2 linked regions of the Roseimicrobium gellanilyticum genome follow. The protein of the gene in region 2 interacts with the protein of the main gene of each other region in a pairwise test. Links are inferred from orthologs where the notes say so. Each region holds a gene or a part of one and is shown on either strand. Other genes may lie near its edges. The genes, in order: priA and ssb.

The links.
Region 1: the proteins of ssb (region 2) and priA interact in binary tests that used the Escherichia coli proteins (3 or more experiments, as listed by UniProt). The link is inferred for Roseimicrobium gellanilyticum from one-to-one orthologs.

Annotation. Positions count from the first base shown.
Region 1 is NZ_QNRR01000005.1:252,042-259,165, forward strand. Bases 1,767-4,761 are described here. They hold priA (replication restart helicase PriA), read left to right. Parts: upstream 1,767-2,106; coding sequence 2,107-4,416; downstream 4,417-4,761. Other genes in these bases: DES53_RS15895 (glycoside hydrolase family protein), read right to left, coding at 1,767-1,956; DES53_RS15905 (sigma-54-dependent transcriptional regulator), read right to left, coding at 4,606-4,761. Also shown: proC (pyrroline-5-carboxylate reductase), read left to right, coding at 1-95; DES53_RS15890 (hypothetical protein), read left to right, coding at 117-446; more of DES53_RS15895, read right to left, coding at 481-1,766; more of DES53_RS15905, read right to left, coding at 4,762-6,102; DES53_RS15910 (MgtC/SapB family protein), read right to left, coding at 6,192-7,124.
Region 2 is NZ_QNRR01000007.1:197,107-203,974, reverse strand. What follows is about bases 4,130-6,868. They hold ssb (single-stranded DNA-binding protein), read right to left. Parts: upstream 5,904-6,868; coding sequence 5,355-5,903; downstream 4,130-5,354. Other genes in these bases: pth (aminoacyl-tRNA hydrolase), read right to left, coding at 6,298-6,868; rpsF (30S ribosomal protein S6), read right to left, coding at 6,017-6,301; DES53_RS19425 (hypothetical protein), read right to left, coding at 4,925-5,329; DES53_RS19430 (hypothetical protein), read right to left, coding at 4,341-4,928; DES53_RS19435 (alpha/beta hydrolase family protein), read right to left, coding at 4,130-4,234. Outside these bases: DES53_RS19445 (ankyrin repeat domain-containing protein), read left to right, coding at 1-1,462; DES53_RS19440 (RDD family protein), read left to right, coding at 1,566-2,045; more of DES53_RS19435, read right to left, coding at 2,204-4,129. UniProt on the Escherichia coli protein: Plays an important role in DNA replication, recombination and repair. Binds to ssDNA and to an array of partner proteins to recruit them to their sites of action during DNA metabolism. Acts as a sliding platform that migrates on DNA via reptation.

The sequences.
Region 1 (7,124 bases), on a different replicon or contig from region 2:
CGGGGCTGGAGCAGCTTGAGGCGAATGGGTTGAGGAATGCGCTGATTCAGGCGGTGAGGAAGGCGACGGAGCGGAGCAAGGAGTTGGCGGGGTAGTACATACCTAATTACTGGCGCATGGCGTACCAAGTGACATTCGCCGAAGTGAATACCGGTATCGTGCTGAACGAGGACAGCAGCCGCTTCCTGGGACCAGGGGAATCTCCCGTGTTCAAATTCGAGGCGATCGAGGATGCCAGGGAATATGCTCAGACTTGGCTGAGCACCCGACCACATGCGGAAGCTTGGATTGGTACTGATGGCGACCCCCAACTCGAATATGTCATCAGCGAGAATTTCATCGCTTACGATCGCGAAAGGCGGAGCTACGAATTTTGGGTCTCACTACCTCTCTGGAGGAGATGGTTCACCCCGAAGCCGAGTATGATGTACTACCATCCAAACTGAAATCCTGACCGCGAAGGGACTCGCGGACTACGTTCTACTTTACCTGCACCGCAAATACATCCGCGTCCTTCATCACAAAGCGAAGCTTCACCGGCTCACCGGTGAGCTTGCTGATGTCGCTGCCGCTTTTCCAGGACACGGGGCGTTCGATCTCGTCGCCAATCTGTTCCACCGCGTCTTCGAGAGTGTATCCAGCAATGGGCTTGCCCGCAGCATTCTGTATCTCCACCTGCACGCCACCGGTGGCTCCCGTGGCGAAGTTCATGGTGAGCTTGCTGCCGGTGAAGGTGAGGGGCTTGGTGGTGAATTCACCACCTCGGTAGGGGGCGTTCACGCTGGCGAAGCCATCGGTGCGCAAGGTGTAGCGTAGCAGGTGTGTGCTGGGCTGCGCGTAATGGGCTTGCTTATAGAGGCTCATTTCTGCCGGACCGGTGGACACGACGCCACAGGCGGTGAGGCCGGCGCGTGAGGCCCAATTGCCCAAGTCAGTGCCGGGGCGAATCCACGCTTCCATAAAGGTGCGGTCGTAGGTGTTGCCACCGCGTGAGGAAATGAAGACGGCCTCCGCGCAACCGCCTGAGTATCCCTTCTTCACACCCAGCGCATCCGCTTGTTCATCCGTGAGCACTTTGCGGCTAGGCATGAATCGCATGGGAGTGCTGATGTAGAGATGCGGCGCGCGGAAGTAGGCGTGGGTGTTGTTCGTGTAGAGGTGCTCCGGTGGCGTGTCACCAAAGCTCATGCGTTGCGGCTCGGTCCAGTTGATGAAGTCCTTCGACGTGGTGCGGGCTACGGTGCGGAAGCCTTTGGGTTGCCACACCTTCTCATCGACGGTGCCGCCGGTGAAGACGCGGAAGTAGAGCAGGTAGCACTGCTCAGCCTCCGACCAGAAAGCGACGTTCTGCGAGTCGAAGGCGCCTTTGCGGAACACCGCTTCTTCGCGAAGCTTCTTCCAGTGGATGCCATCGGGAGAGACCCAGGCGACGAGCCCTGACTTCGCCGTGCCAGCCACGGCTTTGTACTTTTGATCCGGAGGGCAGGCAGGGTTGGTGTCGATGAAGGGGGCAAAGTTGTGAGTGAAGGGCGACTCATCGAGGATGATGTTGTTGTCCTTGCTGCCGCCAGAGTCGCAGAGACCGAGCTTGGGTTTAGTCCAGGAGATGCCGTCCTTGCTCTCGGCCATGCAGGTGACTTCGCCGCGCGTACCGTCTTTCCCGGTATCGGGCCTGCCGCGGTAGTACATGCGATAGGTGCCGCCATCCTTGAGCACGGTGAAGTAGCCGCAGAAGGACCCTTCCCATGGCGCATCCAGCGTGAGCGCAGTCCCGGCCAGCACCGGCTCATGAAGTTTCAGCGCGCAACGATCCAGCTTCTCAATGAGGTGACCGTCCACGAACAACTCCAGTCGCGAGCCGATGGCGATGGGTTCCGCCGCAGGGGCTGGAAGAAGCGGCGCGAGGCCGAGGGATGCGATACACAGCGAGAGAAGCGGGAAGGGCGTGCGTGTCATGGCGGGGAGCCTTACGCAACGAGTGCATGGCAATTTTCGTCATGCGGAAAGAAAGCAGAAGGCGACGGATTGCCGCTCAGCCTTGCAGAGATTCCTTGTGCGATGCCGCGCACCCTACTCTAGGGTGAGGTATCGGAAGCATCACAGCACATGTCCTCCTCCACGAAGTCCACCCAACCCAGCCTGTTTGAACCACAGGATGGCGGCGCTGTGCTGGAGCGGGAGAGCGACCAGCCGCGCATCGCTCGTGTGCTGGTGGAAGAGACCGCGCTGGAGCTTGACTACATCATTCCGGAAGAGCTCGCGCATCGCGTGCATCTCGGCTCACGCGTGCATGTGCCGTTGCAGGGAAGGCGGGCCATCGCCGTGGTGGTGCAATTGCTCAACGACTCACCTCATGCAGGCAGGCTGCGTCCCATTGCAGACACCATTGGCACCAAGGCGATGTTCCCCGAGAACCTGCTGAAGCTCGCGAAGTGGTTGAGCGCGTACTACCTCTGCCCGCTGCGGCAGGTGCTGCGTACCATGCTGCCCGAGGCGGTGCGTTCGCGACCGGAGAGTTTCCTTTCTGACAGCCACATCTCACTCGTGAAGATGCCGGATACGGACGAACTGGAGAAGCTGCGCAAGGCCGCGCCTATCCAGGTACGCATCCTGGAAACCATCCAGGCGAACGGCGGTGAATCCACGCTGAGCATGCTGCGCAAGGAACTGCCGCGGGCCACGCAGGTGATTCACGTGCTGGTGAAGAAGGGGCTCGTCACGCGCAGTGAAGTGCGCGTGGAGCGTGACCCGTTTCAAGAAGAGGAGTTCATGCCTTCCGCGCCGCTCACGCTCACGGAAGAGCAGAGCGCCGTGTACGCCCGCGTGCTCCAGGCGCTGGAGAGGCCCGCCGATAGCCCTCCGATGCTCGTCTTCGGCGTGACGGGCAGCGGCAAGACGGAGATCTACCTGCAGGCCATCGGTCGGGTGCTGGAGAAGAACAAAACCGCGCTTGTGCTGGTGCCGGAGATCAGCCTCACGCCGCAGACCATCGAACGCTTCAAGTCACGCTTCTCCGAGCGAAAGCAGCGCATCGCTGTTTTGCACAGCCATCTCTCCGAGGGTGAGCGTCACGATGAGTGGTTCAAGATTCACGAGGAGCGCGCGGACATCGTCATCGGCGCGCGCAGCGCCATCTTTGCGCCGCTGGAGAATGTGGGCCTCATCATCGTGGATGAGGAACATGAGCCCAGCTACAAGCAGGATGAGAATCCGCGCTACCACGCGCGTGATCTCGCCGTGGTGCGTGCGAAGATGGAAGGCTGCCCCGTGATTCTCGGCAGTGCCACGCCGAGTCTGGAGTCCTTCGAGAATGCGAAGAGCGGGAAGTACGAACTCCTGCGCATGAACAAGCGCACTGACGGCAAATCCTTGCCGCTCATCCGCATCGTGGACATGCGCCTGGAGAAGCGCCGCACGAAGGACGGCTTCAGCATCTTGAGTGAGAAGCTGCGCCTCGCTGTGCAGGCAAGATTGGAGCGTGGTGAGCAGTCCATCCTCTTCCTCAACCGGCGCGGCTTCAATACCGCGCTTTCCTGCATGAAGTGCGGCGTGACCTGTGTCTGCCCGGATTGCTCCGTGGCCATGACCTTTCACAAGAGCGATACCAAGCTCATCTGCCATGTGTGCGGCATGCGGAAGCTGCCACCACGCAAGTGTGAGTCGTGCGGGGATCCTTCACTGAGCTTTGCAGGCTTCGGCACCGAGCGCGCGGAAGAGACCATTCGCAAGGTGTTCCCACAGGCGCGCCTTGCCCGTGTGGATACGGACACCATGCAGCGGAAGAATCAGCTCCGCGATACGCTACGCCTCTTCCGCAGTCAGAAGCTCGATATCCTCATCGGCACGCAGATGATCGCCAAGGGGCTCGACTTCCCCAACGTCACACTCGTAGGCGTGCTCAATGCGGACCTTGCGCTGAACCTCCCCGACTACCGCGCTGCCGAGCGCACCTTCCAGCTTCTCACCCAGGTGGCAGGTCGTGCCGGGCGCGGGGAGCGGCAAGGTGAGGTCTTCATCCAGACGTACACGCCGCACAGCCCGGCGATTCAGTTTTCACGTCACACGGACTTCGATGGCTTTGCCGAGCAGGAACTGGAGCAGCGCCAGCAGTGGCACTACCCGCCCTATCTCCATACCGTATTGATTGGCTCACGGGGCAAGGAAGCGGCGCATGCGGAGTTCAGCCTGCAGACGCTCGCATCTCGGCTGCAGAAAGAGGCACCACCGGATCTCATCATGGGTGAGCCCTGTCCTTCACCGCTCGCCAAGGCGCACGGGCAGTTCCGTTTTCAGCTCCTGCTGCGCGCGGAGAAAATTCGTCCGCTGGTCATGCACCTGCAGAAGGTGCTCGCAGGCATGACCTTCCCGGAGGGCGTCATCGTGACGTGGGATGTGGATGCGATGTCGCTGATGTGATGATGTCAGGGGTGCGGCAGTGATTTTTTAGCCGCAAAAAGACGCAAAAAACACAAAAGGTTTCTGAGCGGAGCCAAGGTGAAGAGCACGTGTTAAAGCATTGAGGTGTATCATCAGCATGCCGTGTCGCATGCTGATACCTCCGGTACCTTTTGCGTTTCTTTGCGGCTATCCTTTCCCGTTGCTTTGCTACGAAGCCTTTCGCGTCTTCGCTGCCTTGGGGTCCGCAGCTTTTGCGCCGGCACCCGCTGCCACAGGAACTGGCACAGGCTTGGTTTCGGTCTTGGCCTGGGAGAGGTCTTCTTCAGACACGCCGAGCAGGCCGGCGGCGTCCTCGGAGTTTTGTCCACTGGCACGCAGGGCGGCTTTCTTCAGTTCGCGTTCCACCCAGGGCATGAGCTCGAATCCCGGCAACTGTTGAGCGCCATGGATGAGGGTCTGCAGGGCGTCCTGCATGCGGGTCAGTGTGTGGATGGGAGTGACGACGCGCTGGGTGTTGCTGCCGAGCGGGATGTCCGCGGGGAGCAGCACGTCGGCATTGCACAGGGCGCAGGCGCGCTGGAGGGTGTTCTCCAGTTCACGCACGTTGCCGGGCCAGTCATAGGCTTCGAGGAGGGCGAGGGCGTCCTCGGAGAAACGCATCTGAGGGGTGCGCTTGCGGGCAGCCATGCGCTGCAGGAAGAACTCGGCAAGGATACGCACATCCTCGCGACGCTCACGGAGTGGCGGGATGTGGATGCGCACTACATTCAGGCGGTAGAAAAGGTCTTCGCGGAATTTGCCCTCGGTCACTTCCTTTTCGAGGTCCTTGTTCGTGGCGGCGAGCACGCGGACATCCGTCTTCAGGGTGGTGTTGCCACCCACACGGCTGAGCTCCCCTTCTTGCAGCACGCGGAGCAGCTTGCTCTGCACGGTCAGGGGCATGTCGCCAATTTCATCCAGGAAGAGGGTGCCACCGTCGCACTGTTCAAAGCGGCCCATGCGCTGGGCCACGGCACCGGTGAAGGCGCCTTTCTCGTGGCCGAAGAGCTCGCTCTCCAGCAGGTTGTCCGGGATGGCCGTCACGTTGATGGCCACAAACTCCTTCTGCGTGCGCGGGCTGAACTTGTGAATGGCGCGGGCGACGAGTTCCTTGCCGCAACCGCTCTCACCGGTGATCATCACGGCAGCGTCACTGCGGGACACACGGCCGATGAGCTTGAAGACCTCCTGCATGGCACCGCTGCGGCCAATGATGGTCTCCTGGATGCTCTCCGCCGAAACGGGCGAGGCGCTGGCCAGCGTGGTGCGACGGGCCTCCACGGTACGGAGGGCGCTCTCCACGATGGAACGGAGGTCATACGGCATCTGTTCCTTCCGCAGGAAGTCATAGGCGCCGAGACGCATGGATTCGATCACCGCGCTGGTGCCAGCCAGACCACTAAATAAAAGGACCATGGCGTTCGGGTCCTGTTGGCGGAGGCGCTTGAGCAGCTCGATGCCGCTCATCTGGGGCAGCCTGGCCTCGGTCAGCACGAGGTCGGCGCGTTGCTTCATGTAGGCCGCCAGCGCATCCTCGGCGCGTTCGAAGGTCTCAATAGTCACGTCCGGAGCCTTCAGGTGGGTGGCGGCCCAACCCGAAAAATCCGTCTCCGAATCCACGATGATGATTCGCGTGGATGCGGCGCTGGGGTCTTTTTGCTGCATGGGACGGGAACTGTTTCACATATTCCCCCCGATGCAAAGGACAAGCTGGCCCTTAAAGCTCCAAACTGCGCACAAGAATAGGAGACGTCTCAGGCAGGCCAGAGCCAGGCGATGAGGCCAGCGCCTAATATAGAGACGCCAAAGACCCCGGCTACCCACCCGGCCAGGGCCCGGCTCCCGATGGTGGCGACCATGGCTCCCTTGAAGATCAGGTTCGCCACCCCTCCCGTGAGGATGACACGCCAGCCCGTGCCGGGGTCAAGGTGGTTGCCATGCACCAGATTGGCTGTGGAGAGGGTGATGGCGTCCATATCCGTCAGGCCCGAGATGGCTGCCACAGTGAAGAGGCCACCTTGGCCAAAGTTGTGCCGGGCCACGGCCACTCCCAGCAGCACGAGGGCGTACAGCAGACCAAACATTACCGCCCCCTTGATCTCGGAAGGAGGCTCACTTTGAGGAGGTTTCACGATTTCCTTTCGCGAAAGCATCCAGCAGACGAAACTGACCACGGCCATCCACGCCATCATGGCGAGGAAGGGGTAAATCATCGACTGGCCCACCTTCGGGGCCACCATGAGGATTTCCACCACGACGCGGCCGAAGACGACCGTGGAGGCAATCATGATGACCATGGCCAGTAAGGGAGGGCTGGCCTTGGTGTCCTTGCTCTGGCGGGAGAGGCTGGCCGTGGTGGCGGTGCTGGAAATCAGCCCCCCGAGAAGACCGGAGACCAGCAGGCCGCGATTGGGACCGATGAACTTTCCCACCAGATAGGCCACCAGGCTCAGACCCACGATGAGCACCACCATGAGCCAAATTTTGAACGGGTTAAAGACGCCGTAGTACCCGTAGTCCTCGTTCGGCAGCACGGGGAGGATGACCAGCCCGATGAGCACGAGGCGGGCAATGGCCTTCAACTCCGCTGCGCCGATGCGTCTCACCACGCCATGCATGGCGTCCTTGCTCTGCAGCAGCACCATCACCACGCCAGCCGTCACGGTCGCCGCCACCGGATGGCCCAG
Region 2 (6,868 bases):
GTACAGCCTGCTCATCGCGCTGTGCATCAATGTGCCCACGGTGCTGGTGTGGACCATTGCCTTGAGCTGGATTTCGGAGAATCCAGACTACTTCGCGTGGAGCATGCTCTGGGGTCTGCCCATCTTCGGCGGCGTACTCGCCGTGGTTGTGTGGCTGGCGGTGAAGACGACCATCTGCGTGGCCATGCTGCACTCGTGGCGCGGGCTCATCGTGGCGCCGCTCACCGTCGTTTGGGGAGTGGGATCCTTTGCCGTCATTGTAGCCACGAGTTTACAACCGACTCCATATGACAAACTGGAAGCCGCGTACAAGGAGGATGATGCTGACTTTGTCAGAGCGCGGCTCAATGAAGGAGAGAACGGATTCATTGTGGATGCGGCGAACTATCGCGCCGCGAATATTCTCGGCCTGCTGCTTGATACGGGAGAATCACCGAATGCGATGGACTCCAACGGCACCCCCCTTCTGAATCTTGTAATCAAGCCGTCACAGCACTACGCCCAGCACACTCTAAGCATTGACGAAGTAGAAGCAGCGGCCAGGACTCTCTCGTCTGCGAAGACAATGTTGGAACACGGTGCGGATCCCATGCTGCTTTCGAACGTCGGCGTATCCGCATTCGAAGAGGCCCTGACCCATGGTTCGATTCCACTGATCGAGCTGTTTCTTGAGAAGGGCGCGAAACTCACTGCGCCGGAACCTCACGGCAAGCTCCCACTCTGCACCGCCGCCCGTTCGAAGCGCGCAGACCGCCAGGCGGTAGTCGAGCTGTTGCTTTCCAAAGGAGCTGACATCAGCGCGCTCGAAACCCAGACTGCCATGGTGCACTCCATGGGTGGCTCACAAGAGCATATCTTCAAAGCCACCCCGCTCAATGCTGCCATCCGCGCGGGGAATGAGGACCTCGCGCTCTGGCTTCTGGAGAAGGGCGCCTCACCCAAGGCAACGCATCCCGGCCAGACGGAGCCCCTGGTGGATTCCGCACAAGGCAATCGTGCGAAGATTGCCCTCGCACTGCTGGACCGCGGCGCGGACGTGAATCTGAAGACGCAGGAAGGGAAGACCCTCTGGGAGATAACGACAGATCGCTCGCTGCGCAAAGCCCTGGAGGCTCGTGGATTGCAGCGCACTTTCTCGCCCCTGAACCTCACCGCATCAGGAGTGGATACACCCACGTGGCTCGCCCAGGTGTGGTCGCACAACCGCAGTCTGGGCTGGGTACGCTCCACGATTCTTGGCCGCGTCAAACAACAACCGCCCTATCATGTGACCGTGCAACTCGCAGGAGAACCTGCGCCACGCGTGATCGAAAATGTGGAGAGCCTGTTTCTGAAGCGAAAGCTCGATACCGGCGTGCTGAAGTTTGAAAACGCCATTGGGCCTGAGGATGTCACCGGACTGGAAAAGTTTTCCATCCCCTTCGAAGGCGGAGTGCTGGAGTTGTGGCGCCGCGCAGAATGAACTCCAACAGTATTGACAGAGGCCCCCGTTTTCAGGTGAACTCGTCGCGCCCCTGCGTATGTCCGAGGATAATCACCCCACCGAATATGAAACCGCCTCCGTCTTGCAACGTGCACTCGCGCACGGCATCGACTCCGCGCTGGTAGTCATGGTCATCGCCTTTGCGGGTGCCTTGATCGGCGTGGAAGATGCAGCCAGCATGCTTCTTTTCATGCTCGTATTCGTGGTGGCGCTGGGTTATCGCATCTTCGGGGATTCCTACCTTGGCGGTCATGCCATCGGCAAGCGGATCGTTGGCATTCGAGTCCAGGACGCACGCTATCGCAGGCCCTGCACGCATCTGCAGAGTGCCATTCGCAATTGCATCCTGTTCATTCCGTTCATGCCACTCGTGGAACTTATCTTCCTGTGCATCGATGGACAGGAGCGCTGGGGCGACCGGCTGGCACGCACCTACGTGATGCGTGACCACGCCTTGAAGGCTCCGGTGCATGTGCCCGACCGCCCGCTGCGACTGGAGGGTCTGGAAGAGACCCTGCGCCACAAGGCAAAGCCAGCAGGGCAGCCAGAAGAGGCCGTATAGCCCGCTCACACCACAGGAACGAGGCATTCCCACTCCTTGGGCCTCTGCGATGTCCGTGTTCCATCGATACCCTTGTGGCATGAACCACTCCAGGTAGTCCGACGTCTTTCATGTAAAGACCCGGGTTCAACTTCCTTTGGCATCAAGCCCATGCAGCTTCATTTTTGAAGCTGTCTCCGCCAGTAACCCGCCATCCAGTGGACGTGGCCTTCGCAGAAGAAGACGTCGCGGTAGTCATCGCCACTCACCAAGGGTGGGAGCTGGTCGATGCGCTGTTCCCGGCGGATGTGGTAGAAGTCACCGCGATTCTTCAACGTTTCAAGGCACCGGAGCGCAAGCTTATCGTAACCGGCATCCGGCAACAGACGATGCGCGGCACCGAGGTAGTCAGCGCCATAGCCGAGCACCTCGAAATGCTTGCTCTGTGCCGTTTGGTCGACGCTGCGGGCGAGCAAAGCAGCCTGGTGAACAAGTGCGGGTTGCCAGACAGCATCGAGGTCCGGACGCAGGAGATGGAGCTGTTCCAGGCAGAGCACTGGCAGGCCATGCATGGTGATGCCCGTAGCCTTGTCAGGGCGCAGCAGTGTGGCTTTCAAGGCGAGCCATGTTTCAAAACTCTGGCGCGATTTGGCACTGGGCCGCCATGACTCTGCCAGGGCGTGAAGGTAGAGAAAGTAAGCGGCCGCCATCGGGTGCCACTCCAGGCGCTTCCACCAGATGGGCTTCCCAAAGTAGACGCCGCTGTGGTCATGATCATGCCACCAGTCGGAGAAGGAGACGATGACCTCCTCGATTTGTTTTTTCTCCGCCGCATCGGCCAGGGTACGGTGATACGCATGCAGGCCGAGCGTGATGCCTGCATACTGGTCGGCACTGCATTCCTCGATGCCCGCCAGCTTGTGGATGCCGGCGTAGGGCTTCGGAAACCAGCCGCGACCACCGCCGCCGTTTCCGGCTGATGGCGCGGCATTGCGCCAAAGCGTGACAATGGCATCCAACGTGCGGCGGGCGAGTTCACGCACTTTCGGATCGTGGGTGGCTTCGTATTTGAGGCAAAGCGCCATCAGATACGCGCCGCTGGCCTCGCCTGCATTTTCGTAGTTGAGCCAAACGGCTTTCAGCGCGTCCGGCATCGCCGAGTGTTCTGGATAACCGCCTTTGCCCTTGGGACGATCGAGCACCTCGGTATTCGTCAATGGCTTCATGGTACGACCATTCACCCCGCTGCGCAGGATGCCGTCTTCGTCGCGGAAGACACGCTCGATCACTTCCTGCACGGTGGCTTCCACCTCCTCGAAATTCTTGCCGTAGCTCGCGGGCGGGAAGTCACCGCTGAATACATCGCGAGTCACCCCGGATGCCGGCTTTCCAGGAAATTGGGCCAGCAAGAATTCCGCCGCCTTCGCATAAGCGTCGTCTGGGGAGCGGTGTCCCGCTGAGACACCGACATGCAGATGCACCGGGACGAGATTCAACCCGGGCTGCAACCTCTGTGTCGTCGCGACAAGGCGACGCGTGAAGCCGATGCAGTCCTCCGAGTTCACACGATCATCCGCATTCCCAATGCTGATCCATACCGTGCGGTTCACCATCTTCTCCAGCACCCCATCGAGGCTGAAGCCTGCCACCTGCGCTGCAGTGACACCGGAAAACTCCTTCAGGGCAAGAGGATTCGTCACTGGCGAAATGCCGACGACGGCCTGAATGCGTGGTTCCCCAGCCGCGAAGTGCAGAGCGCAGAAGCCACCGCGCGAAACGCCCTGCACAACAACTTGCTTCCCATCTGTGATCCCTTCATCAATGAGATGATCGAGCACATCGACGCAGTTCCGCACATACGGCCCCATGAAGTCGTGACCGTTCTTCGCATGCGTGGCCCAGCCACTCAGACTCTTTGGCTGGCCTTCTTGGACGTCGTGCCCTTCACACGCTGGATCGAGCAGCACATACCTCCAGCCATGCTTCGCCAATATCTCTCCAGTGCCGATGAGATAGCGCATCCCCTCCTGCCCCATTACCGAAATCGGATTGCCAATGATGAAGAGCGTGGGCGCCGGACTGCCGGATGAATCGCCCGAGATGGCATAATGCGTGCCGCGAGGCGTCTGCGACTGCAGCAGTTCTGTCGCATGGATGGCAACTGCCTGAAACGAGAACACGACAGCAAATAGCGTGAGAAGAACCTTCATAGATTGAGGAAATCCCGACCGCATTGCCTACGTCACCTGGCAGCAGGATCTTGCTCGACGACTGCACAGCAACTTTAACCGCTCGAACTTGCAGCGCGTTTCTGAGCTAGGCGTTTGATGCTTTGGAACTGCTCTTCCCTTCAAGAGCAACTTCGTCAGGATATCCAAGCTCCTTCAACGCACTCCGCATTTTCTCAAACTCCGCCTGCACCTGCTCTGTCGTGTAGCTCCCTGCATTGAGAGAAAACAAACGCCGCCACGGGTATGTTCCCGCTTCTTTGGTCAGGCTGGCATCACATATCCATACACCCAAAAAGGCAGTAGGGCCTGGCCCTTTGTGAAGCTTGGGCTGCACGTGAGCATCCACCATGGCACCGAGAACACGCTCTGCCGTGATGGTTTGTTTTTTCAAACCATCACGCCAGGTCACAGGACCAGTACCGATGGGAGGCACACAGAGGTCGGTCCATTCCATCCACACCAGCGCTCCGATGAGCCAGGCCCAGAATGCAAAGACCAGGGTGCCCCAGAGGACCCCCCACTCGCCCTGAGCCACGGCACTCACGAGACTGCCCAGCGTGAGCACGGCAAAGAACACAAAGCCCACGCACATGGCCAATCCGGGCCTGGAGCGCAATCTCAGCTCCCTCCCCGGCACATAGGCGATGGTGTGGCTGGTGGAGAGGAGTTTCATGGGTGACCCGATGCACCAAATTTCTCCGGCCTCGGCACGGGATCAATCATCATGTAACCCGGATTCTTTCCCCGCTGCTCGTAGCACTCGTCTCCTTCGTAGTAGTACCAGAGCCGCTGCTTCTGCTTGTCTGTGAGCGTCACCTGCTCGCAGGAACCGACGCCTTTGAACAGGCCGCGCAGGACCCGCAGCACCTCTTCCGAATCCGCCTCGGCACGCAGCTCCAGAATCACGCCATTGCCCAGGACGAGGACGAGCTTGTAGATCTCATCCTTGTCGGACAAGTCCCATACGGTGGGCCGATAGGCCTCCCGCGTCTCTGGATACTCCCAATCGATGATGTCGATGAGCGCCTTCATGAATCCGGGCACAAAAAAACCGGAGCCACGCTCCGGTTTCATGTGAAAGTCAAAACACCAGCGACGCTCAAAATGGGATGTCGTCGTCTTCGAGTCCGTCGGTAATGGGCCCGTCGCCGTATTCTTCATTCGCCGGCTGGGACTGGCGTGCGGGCTGGTTGCCACGAGGAGCGCCGCCGCCACCACCACCACCGCCGCTGCGGTACTGCTGCTGCGGGCGCTGCTGGTATCCACCACCACCGCCGCCGCCGCCACCGCCCTGGTCATCACCAGAGCCGTCGCGCTTGCCACCGAGCATCTGCATGATTTCACCGACGACGCGCAGGCGGCTGCGCTTCTGTCCGGTCTGCTTGTCCTCCCACGAATCCATCTGGAGACGACCTTCGATGAAGACTGGGCTGCCCTTTTTCAAGTACTGGCTGGCAATCTCAGCCAAACGCGCCCAGAGCACCACGTCCACATAGGTCACCTCTTCACGCTTTTCGCCGTTGTCCGCAGTGTACGAGCGGTTCACCGCAATGGCCAGGTCGGCCACGGCGCTTCCTTTGGGTGTGTAACGGACTTCGGGATCCCGCGTGAGATTCCCCATGAGCATCACTTTGTTGTAGGAGGCCATAGCGGAGCGAGGTTAGAGGGAGTGAGTAAGGATGGCGAACTAATTTCGGCGACGGGCCGCAAAAACCCATCGCCGGAGAGATCCGCCGCGTGAATCAACAGAAACTTCAGGCCTTAGCGGCGCTGGAAGTACTGCATGTACACGTTGTCATTGAGCTTGAGGCGGGCCTGCACCTTGTCCACGGCGGCCGGCTCAGCTTCGAAGAGGAAATTGATGTAGTAGCCGCTCTCCACGTGGCGGGGAGCGAAGGGGAACTTCTTTTTGCCCAGGTTGTCCACCTGCTGAAGTTTCACACCATTGGATTCGAATTCCTTGCCGAGCTGGCTCACCAGCGTTTCGACATTTTCTTCGCGTCCCTTCATGTCCAGGACGATCATCGCTTCATACTTGCGGCTCATGGTTTTTCCGTAGTTTCGTTGTTGGATTGCTCTTTGCGGTTGAAAATGTTCATCGCGTTGGCGATGCCGGAGCGCAGGGCGGTGCGCACGGCATCCGAGGCCCTGTCCAGCACCTGCGCCAGCGCGGGGCGCTCCCCTTCCGTGAAGCGTCCCAGCACGTGTCCCACCATGCGGTCACCCGCGGGACGGCCGCCTTCCGGGGCGATACCGACTTTCAGGCGGGGGAAGTCCTCTCCTCCGAGATGGGAAATCAGGGAGCGGACGCCGTTGTGCCCGCCAGCGCTGCCTTTCTGCCGGATGCGCAGGGACCCCAGCGGGAGGTCCACGTCATCATACACGGCCAGCACTTCGCCGGGCTCAATCTTGTAGAACCGGCTCACGGCGGAGACAGCCTCGCCACTGAGGTTCATGTAGGTGAGAGGCTTCAGCAGCCACCCACCACCGAACTTGGCGAGCGCGCAATCCCAGCGCTTTTCGGACACCCAGGAGGCACCGAACTGGCTGGCAAGCGCGTCCACGACCATGAAACCGATATTGTGCCGCGTGTCTTGGTAGTCGCGTCCCGGA